2 regions of the Burkholderia sp. THE68 genome follow, and region 2 is predicted to be linked to the other one. Evidence: riboswitches for the same ligand, from Rfam matches in the RefSeq annotation. Region 2 holds a riboswitch; the other holds the start of a gene.
What was found. A riboswitch is a leader RNA that binds a small molecule or an ion and turns the genes downstream of it on or off. The one in region 2 is predicted to bind thiamine pyrophosphate.
Positions count from the first base shown of each region.

Region 1: another riboswitch for thiamine pyrophosphate. It lies ahead of BTHE68_RS11660 (FAD-dependent oxidoreductase); the one in region 2 lies ahead of thiC (phosphomethylpyrimidine synthase ThiC).

Region 1 is NZ_AP022315.1:2,461,794-2,469,418, reverse strand. Features, by position in the region: gene BTHE68_RS11670 (glutamate synthase subunit beta) at 1-1,201, shown strand, start outside; gene BTHE68_RS11665 (ABC transporter ATP-binding protein/permease) at 1,275-3,017, opposite strand; TPP riboswitch at 3,223-3,347, shown strand; gene BTHE68_RS11660 (FAD-dependent oxidoreductase) at 3,531-4,679, shown strand; gene thiS (sulfur carrier protein ThiS) at 4,696-4,893, shown strand; gene BTHE68_RS11650 (thiazole synthase) at 4,917-5,723, shown strand; gene thiE (thiamine phosphate synthase) at 5,720-6,805, shown strand; gene BTHE68_RS11640 (ABC transporter ATP-binding protein) at 6,903-7,625, shown strand, end outside.
Region 2 is NZ_AP022315.1:933,315-940,939, forward strand. Features, by position in the region: gene BTHE68_RS04385 (hypothetical protein) at 1-244, opposite strand, end outside; gene BTHE68_RS04390 (YMGG-like glycine zipper-containing protein) at 456-635, opposite strand; gene thiC (phosphomethylpyrimidine synthase ThiC) at 876-2,807, opposite strand; TPP riboswitch at 2,949-3,091, opposite strand; gene BTHE68_RS04400 (EamA family transporter) at 3,333-4,274, shown strand; gene BTHE68_RS04405 (DUF4397 domain-containing protein) at 4,614-5,396, shown strand; gene BTHE68_RS04410 (entericidin A/B family lipoprotein) at 5,557-5,691, opposite strand; gene BTHE68_RS04415 (sensor histidine kinase) at 5,878-7,398, opposite strand; gene BTHE68_RS04420 (DUF1328 domain-containing protein) at 7,527-7,625, shown strand, end outside.

The DNA.
Region 1 (7,625 bases), 1.3 Mb from region 2:
CCCGGAGTTCACGGGCCGCATCTGTCCGGCGCCGTGCGAAGCGGCGTGCACGCTCGGCATCAACGACGATCCGGTCGGCATCAAGTCGATCGAGCACGCGATCATCGACAAAGCCTTCGCCGAAGGCTGGGTCGTGCCGCAGCCGCCGAAGCACAAGACCGGCAAGAAGGTCGCGGTCGTCGGTTCGGGCCCTGCGGGTCTCGCGGCCGCGCAACAGCTCGGGCGCGCGGGGCATGAAGTCGTCGTGTTCGAGAAGAACGATCGCATCGGCGGTCTGCTGCGTTACGGCATTCCCGACTTCAAGCTGGAAAAGTGGCTGATCGATCGCCGCATGCGCCAGATGGAAGCGGAAGGCGTGTCGTTCCGCACGAACGTGTTCGTCGGTAAGGACGCATTGCCGGATTACATCGCGAATACGGCGAAGGAAACCATCACGCCGGATGAACTGAAGGAACAGTTCGACGCGGTCGTGATCGCGGGCGGTTCGGAAATGCCGCGCGATCTGCCGGTGCCTGGGCGCGAGCTCGAAGGCATCTACTACGCGATGGAATTCCTGCCGCAGCAGAACAAGGTCAACGCCGGCGACAAACTGACGGATCAGCTGCTCGCGAAGGGCAAGCATGTCGTCGTGATCGGCGGCGGCGATACGGGTTCGGATTGTGTCGGCACGTCGAATCGTCATGGCGCGAAGGACGTCACGCAGTTCGAACTGCTCGCGCAACCGCCCGAAGAGGAAAACAAGCCGCTCGTGTGGCCGTACTGGCCGATCAAGCTGCGCACGTCGTCGTCGCATGAAGAAGGTTGCGAGCGCGACTGGTCGGTGGCGACGAAGCGTTTCGAAGGCAAGAACGGCAAGGTCGAGAAGCTGATCGCGGTGCGCGTCGAGTGGAAGGGCGGCAAGATGCAGGAAGTGCCGAACAGCGAGTTCGAAATGAAGGCCGATCTCGTGCTGCTCGCGATGGGCTTCACGCAACCGGTTTCGCCGGTGCTGGATGCGTTCGGCGTCGAGAAGGATGCGCGCGGCAACGTGCGCGCGGCGACCGAGGGCGAGAAGGCGTATTACACGTCGGTGGACAAGGTGTTCACGGCGGGCGATATGCGGCGCGGTCAGTCGCTCGTTGTCTGGGCGATTCGTGAAGGCCGCCAGTGCGCGCGCTCGGTGGATGCGTATCTGATGGGTTCGAGCGAGTTGCCGCGGTAAGCCGTTGAAGATTGATCGATTGATGAAAAAAGGCCACGCAGTGCGTGGCCTTTTTTCTTTGGCTGCGTGCGCCTCAAGCCTCCACCAACATCCTCTCGATCTCGATCTTGTAATCATGGAACATCGCCACTGACTCGCGATGCGCCACACTCAATATCGCCGCCTTCGGCAACCGCTCGACGAGTGTGTTGTAGATATGCAGTTCGTTCTCGGCATCGAGCGCGCTGGTGGCTTCGTCGAGGAACACGAAGTCCGGCTTGTGCAGCAACACGCGCGCCGCGGCCAGCCGCTGTTGTTCGCCCGGCGAGAGACTCCGCGCCCAGTGCGCGCTTTCTTCCAGCCGGTCCGCATAAGACTCGAGATTGCACAGACGCAGGATTTCGCGCGATTCTTCGTCGCTGAACGTTCCGCCGGGCGACGGATACGAAAGCGCCGCGCGCAACGTGCCGATCGGCAGGTAGCTCATCTGCGGAATGAACATCATCTTCGCGTCGACGGGCGCATCGATGGTGCCGTCGCCGAACGGCCACAAGCCCGCGAGCGCGCGCATCAACGTGCTCTTGCCCGATCCGGACGGCCCCACGACGAGCCAGCGCGAACCCGGCTCGATCGACACGTTCGCCACGCGCGAGAGCGGCGTGCCGTTGGGCAGCGCGAGCACGAGATTGTTCGTCGTGAGCGAAGGCGTGCTCGTGTAGTGCAGGTTGATGCCGCCGTGCTCCGTCGCCGGCGACGTTTCCTCGCGGATATGCGTCGAGCGCATCACGCGCTTGAATTCGCGCAGACGATTGACGGTGGCGCGCCATTCGACCAACGTCGAATAACTGTTGATGAACCACGAAAACGAATCGCTGACCGTGCCGAACGCCGATGAAATCTGCATCAGCACGCCGAACGAGAACGCGCCGGCGAAGTAGCGCGGCGCGGCGACCATGATCGGAAAGATGATCGCGATCTGCCCATAGAAGCTCAGCACGAAGGTCATGCGCTTCGTGTACTTCATGATCATCCACCAGTTGTCCTTGATGCGGTGGAAGATGGTTTTCGCGTTCGCGGTTTCGGTCGCGATGCCGTCGTAAAACGCGATCTGCTCGGCGTTCTCGCGCACGCGGATCAGGCCGAAGCGGAAATCCGCCTCCACCTTCTGCTGCTGATAATTGATCGACACGAGCGGATGCCCGACCTTCTGGATGATGAGCGAGCCCGCGATCGCGTACAGCGCGGCGGCCCACACCATGTAGCCCGGAATGTTGATCGGCGTGCCGCCGAGCGTGATCGTCAGTGCGCCCGCGAGCGTCCACAGGATCGTGATGAAAGTGACGAGCGTGACGAGCGTCGAAAGCAGATCGAGCGACAGCGAGAGCGTCGTGGTCGCGAACGATTGCAGGTCGTCGGAAATACGCTGGTCGGGGTTGTCAGCAAGACGGTCGCGTTCGATGCGGTAGAACGCCTTATCGCCGAGCCATTGTTCGAGGAACTTGTTGGTGAGCCACTGGCGCCAGCGGAAACCGAGCATCTGACGCAGATACCGCCCATACACCGCAAGCAGAATGTAGGCGAAGGCGAGCCCGGTGAAGATCAGCAGCAGATGCGGGAATTCGGTGACGTTCTTGTTCTGGAGCGCGTTGTAGAACGACGCGCTCCAGCTGTTGAGCCGCACGTTGATATACACGACGGTCATGTTGATCGCGATGATCGCGACGAGCAGCCCCCACGCGAAGCCGCGCTCTTCTGACACCCAGTAGGGCTTGATGAGGCTCCATGCCGAGACTTCGTCGGCTTTTTGCTGCGTGCTTTCGGTACGAGTGTTGGTCATGAGCTTCCTGCTGGCGCACATCGAGGCGCCCGAATGTTATGTCCGCGGCCCGCAAATTGTTCCGGGGTTCTCTTAACGCTCACTTAATTTCGCGCGATCGTCCCGCGAACCATGTTCGCGGCATTGTGCCAGAGTGCCGCCGCGCACGATAAAAGCCGGGCAATCCCGGTTTGCAGCGGATTCGGCTTTCATGTTTTAATGATCCTCGACGAAACAGGGGTGCTTCGCGTGCATCGGTGGCCGGAACGGTCATCAGCGCGGCGAGGCTGAGAGAGACCCTTTGCACCCGATCCGGGTAATACCGGCGAGGGAAGTTTCCGGAGAACGCGCGAGCCTCGCGCCATTCCTCCAGTTTCTTCCAGTACCTTCTTTCCGCACGGCGCGTGGTTCCTGCGTCGAGCCGGTCTCTCTCAGCTGATTTCGTCCTCGTGATGTGGCGCCGCGCCAGCACGGTCGAGATCGCGTACTTCGTCTCCTCGTGCAGTGCAGCGCTACCGCTATGGAGACATCGAATTGAACAGGATCGAACAGGGCGACGCGCGCCGGCCGGACTTCGCGGTTATCGGCGGCGGGCTCGTCGGGCGACTCGTCGCCTGGCAACTCGCGGGCGCGGGGCATGACGTCGCGCTCTATGAACGCGGCGACGCGGCGGGCACGCAATCGGCGGCGTGGGTCGCTGCCGCGATGCTCGCGCCGCTCGCGGAAGCGGCGAGCGCGGAACCGCTAGTGGTCGGGCTCGGGGCGGCGTCGCTCGAACGCTGGCCGCGCCTGCTCGCGCAATTGCCGGAGCCGGTGTTCTTTCAGCGCAACGGCACGCTCGTCGTCTGGCACGGCGCCGACCGCGCCGAGGCGCCGCTCTTCGAGCGCCGCCTGCGCGCCAACTCGCCCGCCGATCTGCTTGCCGGCGGCTTCGTCAAGCTCGCGGGCGCGCAGCTAGCGCAGGCGGAGCCCGCGCTCGGCACGCGTTTCGCGCAGGGCTGGCTGCTGCCGAACGAGGGCCAGCTCGACAATCGCCAGGCACTCGCTGCGCTCGCTGCCGGACTGGCGGCGCGCGGCGTGTGCACGCACTGGAACACAGCGGTCGACGCTATGCCCGACGCGCGCTGGATCATCGATTGCCGTGGACTCGGCGGCAAGCCCGCGTGGCCGGCGCTGCGCGGCATCCGTGGGGAAGTCGCGCGCGTGCATGCGCCGGGTATCGGGCTGTCGCGGCCCGTGCGGATGCTGCATCCGCGCTATCCGCTCTACATCGCTCCGAAGGAAAACGATCTGTACGTGATCGGCGCGACCGAAGTGGAAGGCGAGGACATGTCGCCCGTGTCGGTGCGCTCGGCGCTCGAACTGCTGAGCGCCGCGTTCGCGGTGCATCCGGGCTTCGGTGAGGCGCGCATTCTCGAACTGAACGCGCATTGCAGGCCGACCTTGCCGGATCACCGCCCGGCGATCGTCTGGGACGGGGCGCGGACCTTGCGCGTGAACGGGCTGTATCGGCACGGCTTCATGATCGCGCCGGAAGTCGCCGACGCGGCCTGCGCGCTTGCCGGCGCGCTCATCGAGGGCGATGTCGCCGATGCCGACACCTTCGCCGATTTCCGCCGCGCCGCCCGCTGGCCCGAGCTGTTACAGGGCGAATTCGCGCTGGCGCCGGCGCTGTCGCATTGAGAAAGAGAACAGAGCCATGAACATCCATATCAATCAGCGCGCATTCGATTTGCCCGATGCCGCCACCGTCACCGAAGCGCTCGCCGCGTTCGGCGCGAAGCCGCCGTTCGCGGTCGCGTTGAACGGTCAGTTCGTGGCGCGCGGCCAGCACGCCACGAAAACGCTCGCTGCCGGTGACAAGCTCGACATCGTGTCGCCCGTCGCGGGCGGCTGAATTCCGAACCGAAGGATCGAACCATGACCACACAGACCGCCGACGTCCTCATGCTCTACGGCGAGGCGTTTCCGAGCCGCGTGCTGCTCGGCACGTCGCGCTATCCGTCGCTGCAATCGCTTTCCGACTCCATCGACGCCGCGCGGCCGGGGATGGTCACGGTCGCGCTGCGCCGCCAGTCGGAGACGGGCGAAGCCGGCTTTTTCGATGTATTGAAGCGCCACGGCGTCGCGCTGCTGCCGAACACGGCGGGTTGCCAGAGTGTCGACGAAGTGCTGACGACCGCGCACATGGCGCGCGAGGTTTTCGAGACGCCGTGGATCAAGCTGGAGCTGATCGGCGACGACTACACGCTGCAGCCTGACCCGATCGGGCTCGTCGAAGCGGCGGCGAAGCTGATCCGCGATGGCTTCAAGGTGCTGCCGTACTGCACGGAGGATCTGGTGATCGGTCGGCGCCTGCTCGATGCCGGCTGCGAGGCGCTGATGCCATGGGGCGCGCCGATCGGCACCGGCAAGGGCGTGACCAATCCCTACGGACTGCGCACGCTGCGCGAGCGCTTGCCGGACGTGCCGCTCATCGTCGATGCGGGGCTCGGCGTGCCGTCGCACGCGTGCCAGGTGATGGAATGGGGCTTCGACGGCGTGCTGCTCAATACCGCCGTTTCGCAGGCGACGTTCCCGCCGCAGATGGCGCGGGCGTTCGCGCTCGGCGTCGAAGCCGGACGCACGGCGTTCCTCGCCGGTCCGATGGCCGAGCGCGACAGCGCGCAGGCGAGCACGCCGGTCGTCGGCATGCCGTTCTGGCATCAGGACGGAGGCGTGGCATGAGCTTGCTGAATCGCGAAGTGTTCTGGCCGCCCGCGGACGAACTCGTCGAAGTCGCGGAGCGGATTCGCGCGCGTCTGGGCGACTGGCCGGTGGCCGAGACGCGCTGGCGTATCTGCCTGACCGCGCCGGAATCACCCAAAGTGAACGATCTGATCGTCTTCACCGAACCGCACGACGCGGACACCGGGCGGCTCGCGACCAGCGGCGCGGCGGTGCTCGAAGCGCACGGCGGGCGCGTTACGCTGCGGCGCGGCGACGAGCGTTTTGCGCTGGAAGGCGAATGGTCGGATGATTGGCTGGCCGCGCTCGCTGCGTTCCTCGACTGCAATTTCGAACCGCACGACGCGCTCACGCTCGCGCTTGCCTGGCGCGCCGGCGACGAAGACAAGGACGACGCCTGGCCCGTCGATTTCGCGACCTTTCCGCGCGTGACCGATTTGCCGCCCGCGCCCGAAGGCGGGTTTCCGGCGTGCCCGGATCGCCTCGGCCTCTATCCGGTGCTGCCGAGCGCCGAATGGGTCGAGCGCGTGCTCGAACTCGGCGTGCGGACCACGCAACTGCGCCGCAAGACGACCGACGCCGCGGATCTCCATCGAGAAATCGCACGTTCGGTCGAAGCGGGACGCCGGCACGACGCGCAGCTTTTCATCAACGATCACTGGCGCGAAGCGATCGACGCAGGCGCGTACGGCGTCCATCTGGGTCAGGAAGACGTCGAGACCGCCGATCTCGCTGCGATCGCGAAGGCCGGCCTGCGCCTCGGGCTTTCGACGCACGGCTATTACGAGATGTTGCGCGCGCTGCATTTCAAACCGAGCTATCTGGCGCTCGGCGCGGTTTTCCCGACCACGACAAAGGTCATGCCGACGAAACCGCAAGGTCTCGCACGACTCGCGCGCTACGTGCGGCTGCTGTCCGGCCGCGTGCCGCTCGTCGCGATCGGCGGAATCGACGCCAGGGTGATGCCCGAGGTGCTCGCGACGGGCGTCGCCAGCGCGGCAGTAGTGCGCGCGGTGACCGAGGCGCCCGACACGGCGTCGGCGGTTTCGGCTCTGCAACAGATGTTTGCAGGTCAAAGGTGAAAATTCCCAAAAACAGGAGGGCACCGACCTAGGCAAAGCACCGATTGCGCGCAGGCCCTATAATTCGGCGTTTTGCGTCTACGGAATCTCCTATCCAGTGCCTGCCTCTTCCGAGACTCTGTTAGAGCTGCGCGACGTCGATTTTGGCTACGGCGACCGGCTCATTCTGTCGGACCTGAACATGCGTTTCACGCGTGGGCAGGTGGTCGCGGTCATGGGCGGCTCCGGCTGTGGCAAGACCACGACCTTGCGTCTGATCGGCGGCCTCGTGAAGGCGAGCCGCGGTCAGGTAATGTTCGGCGGACAGGACGTTGGCGCGCAAACGCGCGAGGGTCTGTACGCGCTGCGTCGCAAGATGGGCATGCTGTTCCAGTTCGGCGCGCTCTTCACCGACCAGACCGTGTTCGAGAACGTGGCGTTCCCGCTGCGCGAGCACACCGATCTTCCCGAAGCGCTGATCCGCGATCTCGTGCTGATGAAGCTCAATGCCGTCGGCCTGCGCGGCGCGCGCGATCTCGCGCCGTCGGAGATTTCGGGCGGCATGGCGCGCCGCGTGGCGCTCGCCCGCGCAATCGCGCTGGACCCCCAACTGATGATGTACGACGAGCCCTTCGCCGGCCTCGATCCCATCTCGCTCGGCATCACCGCGAAGCTCATCCGCACGATCAACGACGCGCTCGGCGCGACCTCCATTCTCGTGACGCACGACGTGCCCGAATCGTTCGCGATCGCGGACTACGTGTATTTCATCGCCAACGGCGGCATCCACGCCGAAGGCACGCCGGCGGAACTGCGCGCATCGCAGGACCCGACCGTGCGC
Region 2 (7,625 bases):
ACGGCGACCCGACCGCATATTCGTATTGCGGCGGGAGCGTCGCGCTGCCTGTGAATGTTGCCGCCGTGCCGGACGCCCCCTGCGCGGGCACCACGAATTCCCGCTGCGTATACGCCGTATTGACGACGGGATAAGGCGGATAGGCCGGATAGCCGTAAGGGTAATAGCACCCGCTGACGATGAGCCCGGCGGCGAGCGCAACGGCCGCCTTTCCAGGTCCGATAATGCTGCGAGCGGAAATCATGGTACTGCTCCTTGCGATACGGCTTGCCGGACTCTTGAATCGGATGAGGGGAGAACGGGTCCGTTAAGAAGCAGCTTAGTCGAACGATGTCGTCAGTCGTTGCGCGTAGTGTGACAAAGCATTACCGGCGCACGTTTACGTATCAGAAATGAAACAACGAGGCGAAATCGCGGCGAAGCGAGCGTGCCTCGCCGCCCGAAACCCGGTCCCGCTACTTGCCGACCTGATTGCCGATCACCCCGCCGACCGCCGCGCCGCCGAGCGTCGACAGCGCGCTGCCGCCGATCACCGCGCCGCCTGCCGCGCCCACACCCGCGCCGATGGCCGTATCCCGTTGACGCGCGGTCATGTCGCCGCAAGCGGTCAGTCCTCCGAGAAACGCAACGACCATTGCGGCGGCGCCGATCTGTTTGATGGTTTTCATGTCGACTCTCCAATTCGATGATGAAGTGAATCGGCGGCGGTTCGTCACGACGTTTTCGCCGGTTCGCTCGTTGCTCAGCAGGAAAAGTGCCTGAATCGTCAGATGAACCACACAACGAGGCCCGACAAGGCTTTGCGCCCGACGCACATAAAAAAACGGCCTGCCGCACGCATCGTGCGACAGGCCGTTGTCAGCCATCCGGAAGCATCAAGTCGGCTGGTAGATCTCCGAGCCCTTCTTCACGAACTCGATCGCCTTCGTCTCCATGCCCTTGGCGAGCGCCTCGTTTTCGCTCAGGCCCTGCTTCGCCGCAAAATCGCGCACGTCTTGCGTGATCTTCATCGAGCAGAAGTGCGGGCCGCACATCGAGCAGAAGTGCGCGACCTTGGCAGAGTCCTTCGGCAGGGTTTCGTCGTGGAATTCGCGCGCCTTGTCCGGATCGAGACCGAGGTTGAACTGGTCCTCCCAGCGGAATTCGAAGCGCGCCTTCGAGAGCGCGTTGTCGCGCACCTGTGCGCCCGGATGGCCTTTCGCCAGATCGGCTGCGTGCGCCGCGAGCTTGTAGGTGATGATGCCTTCCTTCACGTCGTCCTTGTTCGGCAGGCCGAGGTGTTCCTTCGGCGTGACGTAGCAGAGCATCGCGGTGCCGAACCAGCCGATCATCGCCGCGCCGATGCCCGATGTGATGTGGTCGTAACCCGGCGCGATGTCCGTCGTGAGCGGTCCGAGCGTGTAGAAGGGCGCCTCGTCGCACCATTCCAGTTGCAGGTCCATGTTCTCCTTGATGAGCTGCATCGGCACGTGACCGGGGCCTTCGATCATCACCTGCACGTCGTGCTTCCACGCGACTTGCGTCAGTTCGCCGAGCGTCTTCAGCTCGCCGAGCTGCGCTTCGTCGTTGGCGTCGTAGATGGAGCCGGGGCGCAGGCCATCGCCGAGCGAGAACGAGACATCGTATTGCTTCATGATCTCGCAGATGTCTTCGAAGTGCTCGTAGATGAAGCTTTCCTTGTGATGCGCGAGGCACCACTTCGCCATGATCGAGCCGCCGCGCGACACGATGCCGGTCATCCGGTTGGCGGTCAGCGGCACGTATTGCAGGCGCACGCCGGCGTGGATCGTGAAGTAGTCGACGCCTTGCTCCGCCTGCTCGATGAGCGTGTCGCGGAACATTTCCCACGTCAGGTCTTCGGCTTTGCCGTTGACTTTTTCGAGCGCCTGATAGATCGGCACCGTGCCGATCGGCACCGGCGAATTGCGGATGATCCACTCGCGCGTCTCGTGGATATGCTTGCCGGTCGACAGGTCCATCACCGTGTCGCCGCCCCAGCGGATCGCCCAGGTCATCTTGTCGACTTCCTCGCCGATCGAGGAGGTCACCGCCGAATTGCCGATGTTCGCGTTGATCTTCACGAGGAAGTTGCGGCCGATGATCATCGGCTCGCTTTCCGGGTGATTGATGTTCGCGGGAATGATCGCGCGGCCGCGCGCCACTTCCTCGCGCACGAATTCGGGCGTGATTTCCTTTGCCGCGTCCTTGCCGAACGCCGCCGCGCCGAAGGCCTGACCCGGATGCTGGCGGCCCATCATCGCCGCAAGCTTTTCGCCGTTCGGGCCGCTCTGCCTCAGACTTTCGAGATATTCCGCGCGCCGCTGGTTCTCGCGGATCGCGATGTACTCCATCTCCGGCGTGATGATGCCTTGCCGCGCGTAGTGCATCTGCGAGACGTTCTTGCCGGGAATCGCGCGGCGCGGATGACGATGCAGATCCGGGAAGCGCAGTTCGGCCGTCTTCGGATCGGCGGCGCGCTCGCGACCGAATTCGCTCGACAGGCCGCTCAGTGCTTCCGTGTCGCCGCGCGCTTCGATCCACTTGCCGCGCAGCGCGGCCAGGCCGGAGCGGATGTCGATGTTCGCGTCCGGATCGGTGTACGGGCCGGACGTGTCGTACACATAGACGGGCGGATTTTTCTCGCCGCCGAAGCCGTCGGGGGTGTCGGATTGCGAGATTTCGCGCATCGGCACGCGAATGTCGGGCGTCGAACCTTCGACATAGACCTTGCGCGAGTTCGGCAGCGGCGCGATGGCGGCGGCATCGACGACGGCGTTCTCTGACAGGAACTTGGGGTTGGCATTCATGTGCTGTCTCTCCTGTGTGGGACGGTTTTATCCGGGCTCGACGCGGACGAACGCCGTCGAGCTCGGCTGATTCAGGAGCTAAACAGGGAGGAACGAGATGGAAAGGTACGGGTCCGGAAGAAGTGGCGTGGATGCTGAAGGCCTTGGAACCCGAACGCTTCCCTGCGCTGGCATTATCCAGATCAGGTTCAAAGGGTATTTCTCACCCACGCCGCACGAAGCGATTCAGACCGATGAAGCCGATTGAAGTCGCGATGTGCAACGCAGGACCCCCGCGTTAGCAGCCGACACGTTACACCGGGGCGTGGCGTCTTGGCAACCATTCGTAAAGTTGTGCGATCGCGTTGCGCGCTTACTGCATAATGTCGAGCGCCGCGGATTCCGGGTTTTCCCGGGGATCGTGCGGTCTCTCCTCGCGCACTCGCACTTCTTCGTTCCGCCATGCCGTTCAGTCTGGTCGTTGCCGCAGCGTCTTTCCCGGTCTCGTTTGCAGTCATCCGGCGCGCAGCCGTTGCGGAGTAATGCATGTCCGCTCTGCCGCCGCCGCGTCTGCCGTTCAGCTTTCCCGACCGTTTTCCGTTTCGTGCGCCGCGCTCCTTCAAGGGGCAGGTCGCGCTTGCGCTGGCCGTCGTCTATCTCGTGTGGGGCTCGACGTATCTTGGGATCCATCTGTCGCTCGAGTCGTTTCCGCCGCTCATGCTCGGCGGTTTGCGCAATCTGTGTGCGGGCGTCGGGCTGTTCGTGATAGCCGTGCATCGCAAGGCGGTGTGGCCGAGTGCGCGGGAAGTGCGCAATGCGGCGATCGTCGGGACCTTGCTGGAAGGTTTGTCGAGCGGGATGATGGCCTACGGCATGCGCACGGTGGGAACCGGCACGGCTGCGGTGATGGTCGCCACTGTGCCGCTTTTCGCGACGATCTTCACCGCGTTGAGCGGGCGCGGGGTTGCTAAGGGCGAATGGTTCGCGGTGGCGCTGGGGCTGATCGGCATCGTGCTGCTCAATCATGGCGATCCGTCGCCGAGTTCCACCGTCGGCACATTGGCGATTCTGTGCGCGGCGATCTTCTGGGCGGGCGGCGCGCATCTGGCGAGCCGTTTGCCGCAACCGTCCGATCTGTTGATGTCGACGGCCTTGCAGATCGGGCTGGGCGGTCTGATCGCGACGGGCATCGCGCTGGCGGCGGGCGAAAGGCTCACGCAGGTGAGCGTTGGCGCGGGGTTTTCGTTCGTGTATCTCGTGGTGATCGGTTCGATGGCGGCGTATGTCGCTTATAACTTTCTGATTCGGAATACGAGCACGATCGTCGCGACGAGTTGTCTTTATGTGAATCCGGTCGTCGCCGTCTTGCTGGGCGCGCTGCTGCTCGGCGAAATCATCACGCAGTGGACCGTTATCGCGACGGTCGTGATTCTGCTTTCGGTCGGGCTTTCGTTCTGGTTTGACTATCGGCGGCGCGGATTGGCCTGAGCCCGCCAGCCTTGTAAGAAACGCTTCCACCAAACGGCCGCCCGTATCGTGCGGAGCGGTCCGGCCGCGCTCGTTTTGCACCTCCCGAATAATTCCTCTAATGAATCGAGAAGCCTTGCCCAGCAAGGCTCGACCGGACGCGTGCCACGTCCGCGCACCGCATCGGGGCATGTCCATTGCTCAAGGCAGGCACTCGCATCGGCGGCGCTCTTGCGTCGTTCGATCGGGCAAGGAAGGGAAAAGAACCAGGGCCGGCGAACCAGACGCGAAATTCCGAGGACGTCCAGTCGCCCGGGCCCGGACAACAAGGTGTCGATCAAAACAAAGGAAGGTGGAACCATGAAGCTCATCCGCACCGCTGCCGCGCTTGCCGCCGTCGCCGCTTTGCTCTCCGCTTGCGGCGGAAGCTCCGACGATGTCGGCAAGGAAATCGGCGTCACCCCGGCGCAGGTCCATTTCATTCACGCGATCCCGAGCGGCCCGAACGTCGACTTCTACGACAACAGCAAGGTCCTGCAACCGAATCTCGCCTACAAGACGGTGACCAACTTCGCGAACATCGACACCGGCCAGCACAATTTCTCCTACGCGGCCGTGAACACGACGACGCAACTTGCCACCGACACGAGCATCTCGAACGCGGCGAAAGGGCATGAGTACACGGTGATCGCGCTGCCGGACGCGGGCTTCCTGCCGTCGATCGCGGTGATCGACGATCCGTTCGACAAGGGACTCCTGTCGAGCAGCGCACGCGTGCGCGCCTTCAACGCGTCGACGAACGCGCCGAACCTCGATATCTATCTGGTCGCGCCGGGGACGAGCATCGCGAGCGTCAGCCCGACGATGGCGGGCGTCGCCTACAAGAACGCCGTACCCGCGACGACGCAGGATTCCCTCTACGTCTCCGGCGGCGCGTATCAACTGATCGCGACCACGCCGGGCTCGAAGACGCCGGTCTACACATCGGCTTCGTTCGACCTCGCCAAGAACGCGGACTGGCTCGTGACGACGCTGCCGTCGGGCAACGCGCTCTCGCAACTGGTGCCGGAGAAGATTCGCGTGCTGGTCGCGCAGGGCGGCAACACGCAGCAGCCGGCGCTGGAATTGCCCGACACGCAATGACGCTTCACGCCTGAGAAAGCAAAACCCGGCGCGATCATCGGCCGGGTTTTTTATCGCCCGTCGCGCGCAATCACAACGCAAAAAATTCCCGCCACGCGAACGTGGCGGGAAGACAGGGAACTACATCAACGCTAAGGAACGCCTGAGCCTGAGTCGCCGCTTACTTGTGCTCCTCGGCGGAATTCGAAATGGCCTGACCGCCCTTCGAAATATCCTGGCCCGCACCCGAGACGGTGTTGCAGCCCGCGAGAGCCGCCGTGCCTGCAATCAGCAGTAGAGCGATGAGTCGAGACATGTTTATCCCCTTGGAGTTGAAATGCGTGACAGGAATCGGTTCGCGCATCGTGTCTGTGGTGACGGACGCCTTGTCGTCGCCCGCCTTACCGATGTGAACAATCATAAAAAAAGCGCATGGCCGCACGCTGTAGGCTCGCCTGCGATTTTCCTGTCGGCGGCGTCCGCATTTGGTGTCGGCATCGTCCTACGCGGTGGGCACGGCGAGCGGCGCATCGACGCTGCGCTCGCGCGGCATCGACACGCTGATCGCCGTGCCATGCGGCGACGCGCGCTCGATCTCGAAGCGCCCGCCGCGCGCCGACACACGCTGCCGCATGCCGACGAGCCCATGCGTCTGCGTGCGCTTCAGATCCTGCGGCCGGATGCCGATGCCGTCGTCGGTGATCGAAAGCGACACGTTCTCTTTATCGATATCGAGCGCAATCCGGATGCGGCTCGCACGCGCGTATTTCGCCGCATTCGTGAGCGTCTCCTGCGCAACGCGAAAGAGCGCGATCTCGATCGCCTCGCCGAGCTTCACGTCCTCGCCCGGCAGATCCGATTCCACATTCCAGCCGTTGCGTTGCGCGGCTTCATCGGCGAGTGAGCGTAGCGCCGTCACGAGGCCGAAGTTGGCGAGCACGGTCGGGCGCATGTCCTCGATGATGCGGCGCTTCAACGCAATGCCCTGATCGAGATTGCCGAGCGCGCGCGCGAGTTTTTCGGCCATCGCGGGTTCGGTGTCCTTCAGCTTGCCGCGCACCCACGCGACATCCATCTTGCTCGCCGTGAGGATCGAGCCGAGTTCGTCGTGCAGTTCGCGCGCGAGCTCGGTCTTCTCGTTCTCGCTGACCGATTGCAAATGCCACGCGAGTGCTTCGAGCTGGCGCGTGCGCGCGAACACGAGTTGATCGAGTTCTTCCTGCTGCGTGATGAGCGCCTTCTGCACGCGCGCCTGTTTGTCGAGCTGGATGCCGAGATTGCGGAACAGCAGGATGAACAACACGATATTGAGCGCGCACAACGCGCCGACACAGAGCGTGGAGATGCGCTGATCGGCGCGGCTCGCGTCGAGCGCGTGTTGCGCGCGCTGTTCCTCGTTCAGGCGCAACAGCGACAACGCCGCGTCGAGCGTCGCGCTGGTGTCGGGCGGCGGCAGCGCGAGCGGACGCGGGTGGGCGGCGGCGTCTTCCGGCGTATCTTCGAGGCGCACGGTGCCTTGCGCGATTTCATCGTCGGCGGCGGCGCGGATCTGCGCGAAGCTCGCGAGCGCGGTGTCGTCGCCGATGCGCCGGTAATACGCATCGAGCGACGCCAGCGTGCGCCGCACGCGTGCGGTTGTCTCCCGGAAGTGCGCCTGATACGCGCCGTCGGGCTTCAGCGCAAAGCCGCGTTCGTCGGCGGTGAGCGTGGCGATATCGGCGGCGAGCGCCGACAACTGCGCGGTCGCGCCCTTCGCGTCGAGCGCGGTTTCGTATTCCGACGCGATCCGCATGCGCCCCGATTCCAGAATGACGAGCCCGCCCACCGTGATGACGATCGCCACCGTCATCGCTACGGCCCAGCTATAGCGGCGCATCCACTCATTGAAACGCGCCGCGCGTCGCGCGATTCCGGCCGGCGCGGGCGGCGTGGGCGTTTTCTGCATGGCGGGTTCATTGGCCGCGAAGGACGGGGTTTCGTCGGGCAGGATCGTCGGTATCGCGGCGCGCGGTACGTGGCTCATGGTGTCGGGTAGCCGATTTGAAAGCGGGTGTCGGTGGATTCCCACAGCAAAAAAGGAGCCTGCCCGAATGCGCGCCGCCGGACGCGTCGCTAGGATGGTTCCGTCATCCATTCTTACGGGGAACGATCATGCTGAAGTGGGCATTGTTTTTCGCGATCGTGGCCGTGATCGCGGGCGTGCTGGGTTTCACGGGCGTCGCCGCCGGGGCTGCGGCCATCGCGAAATTC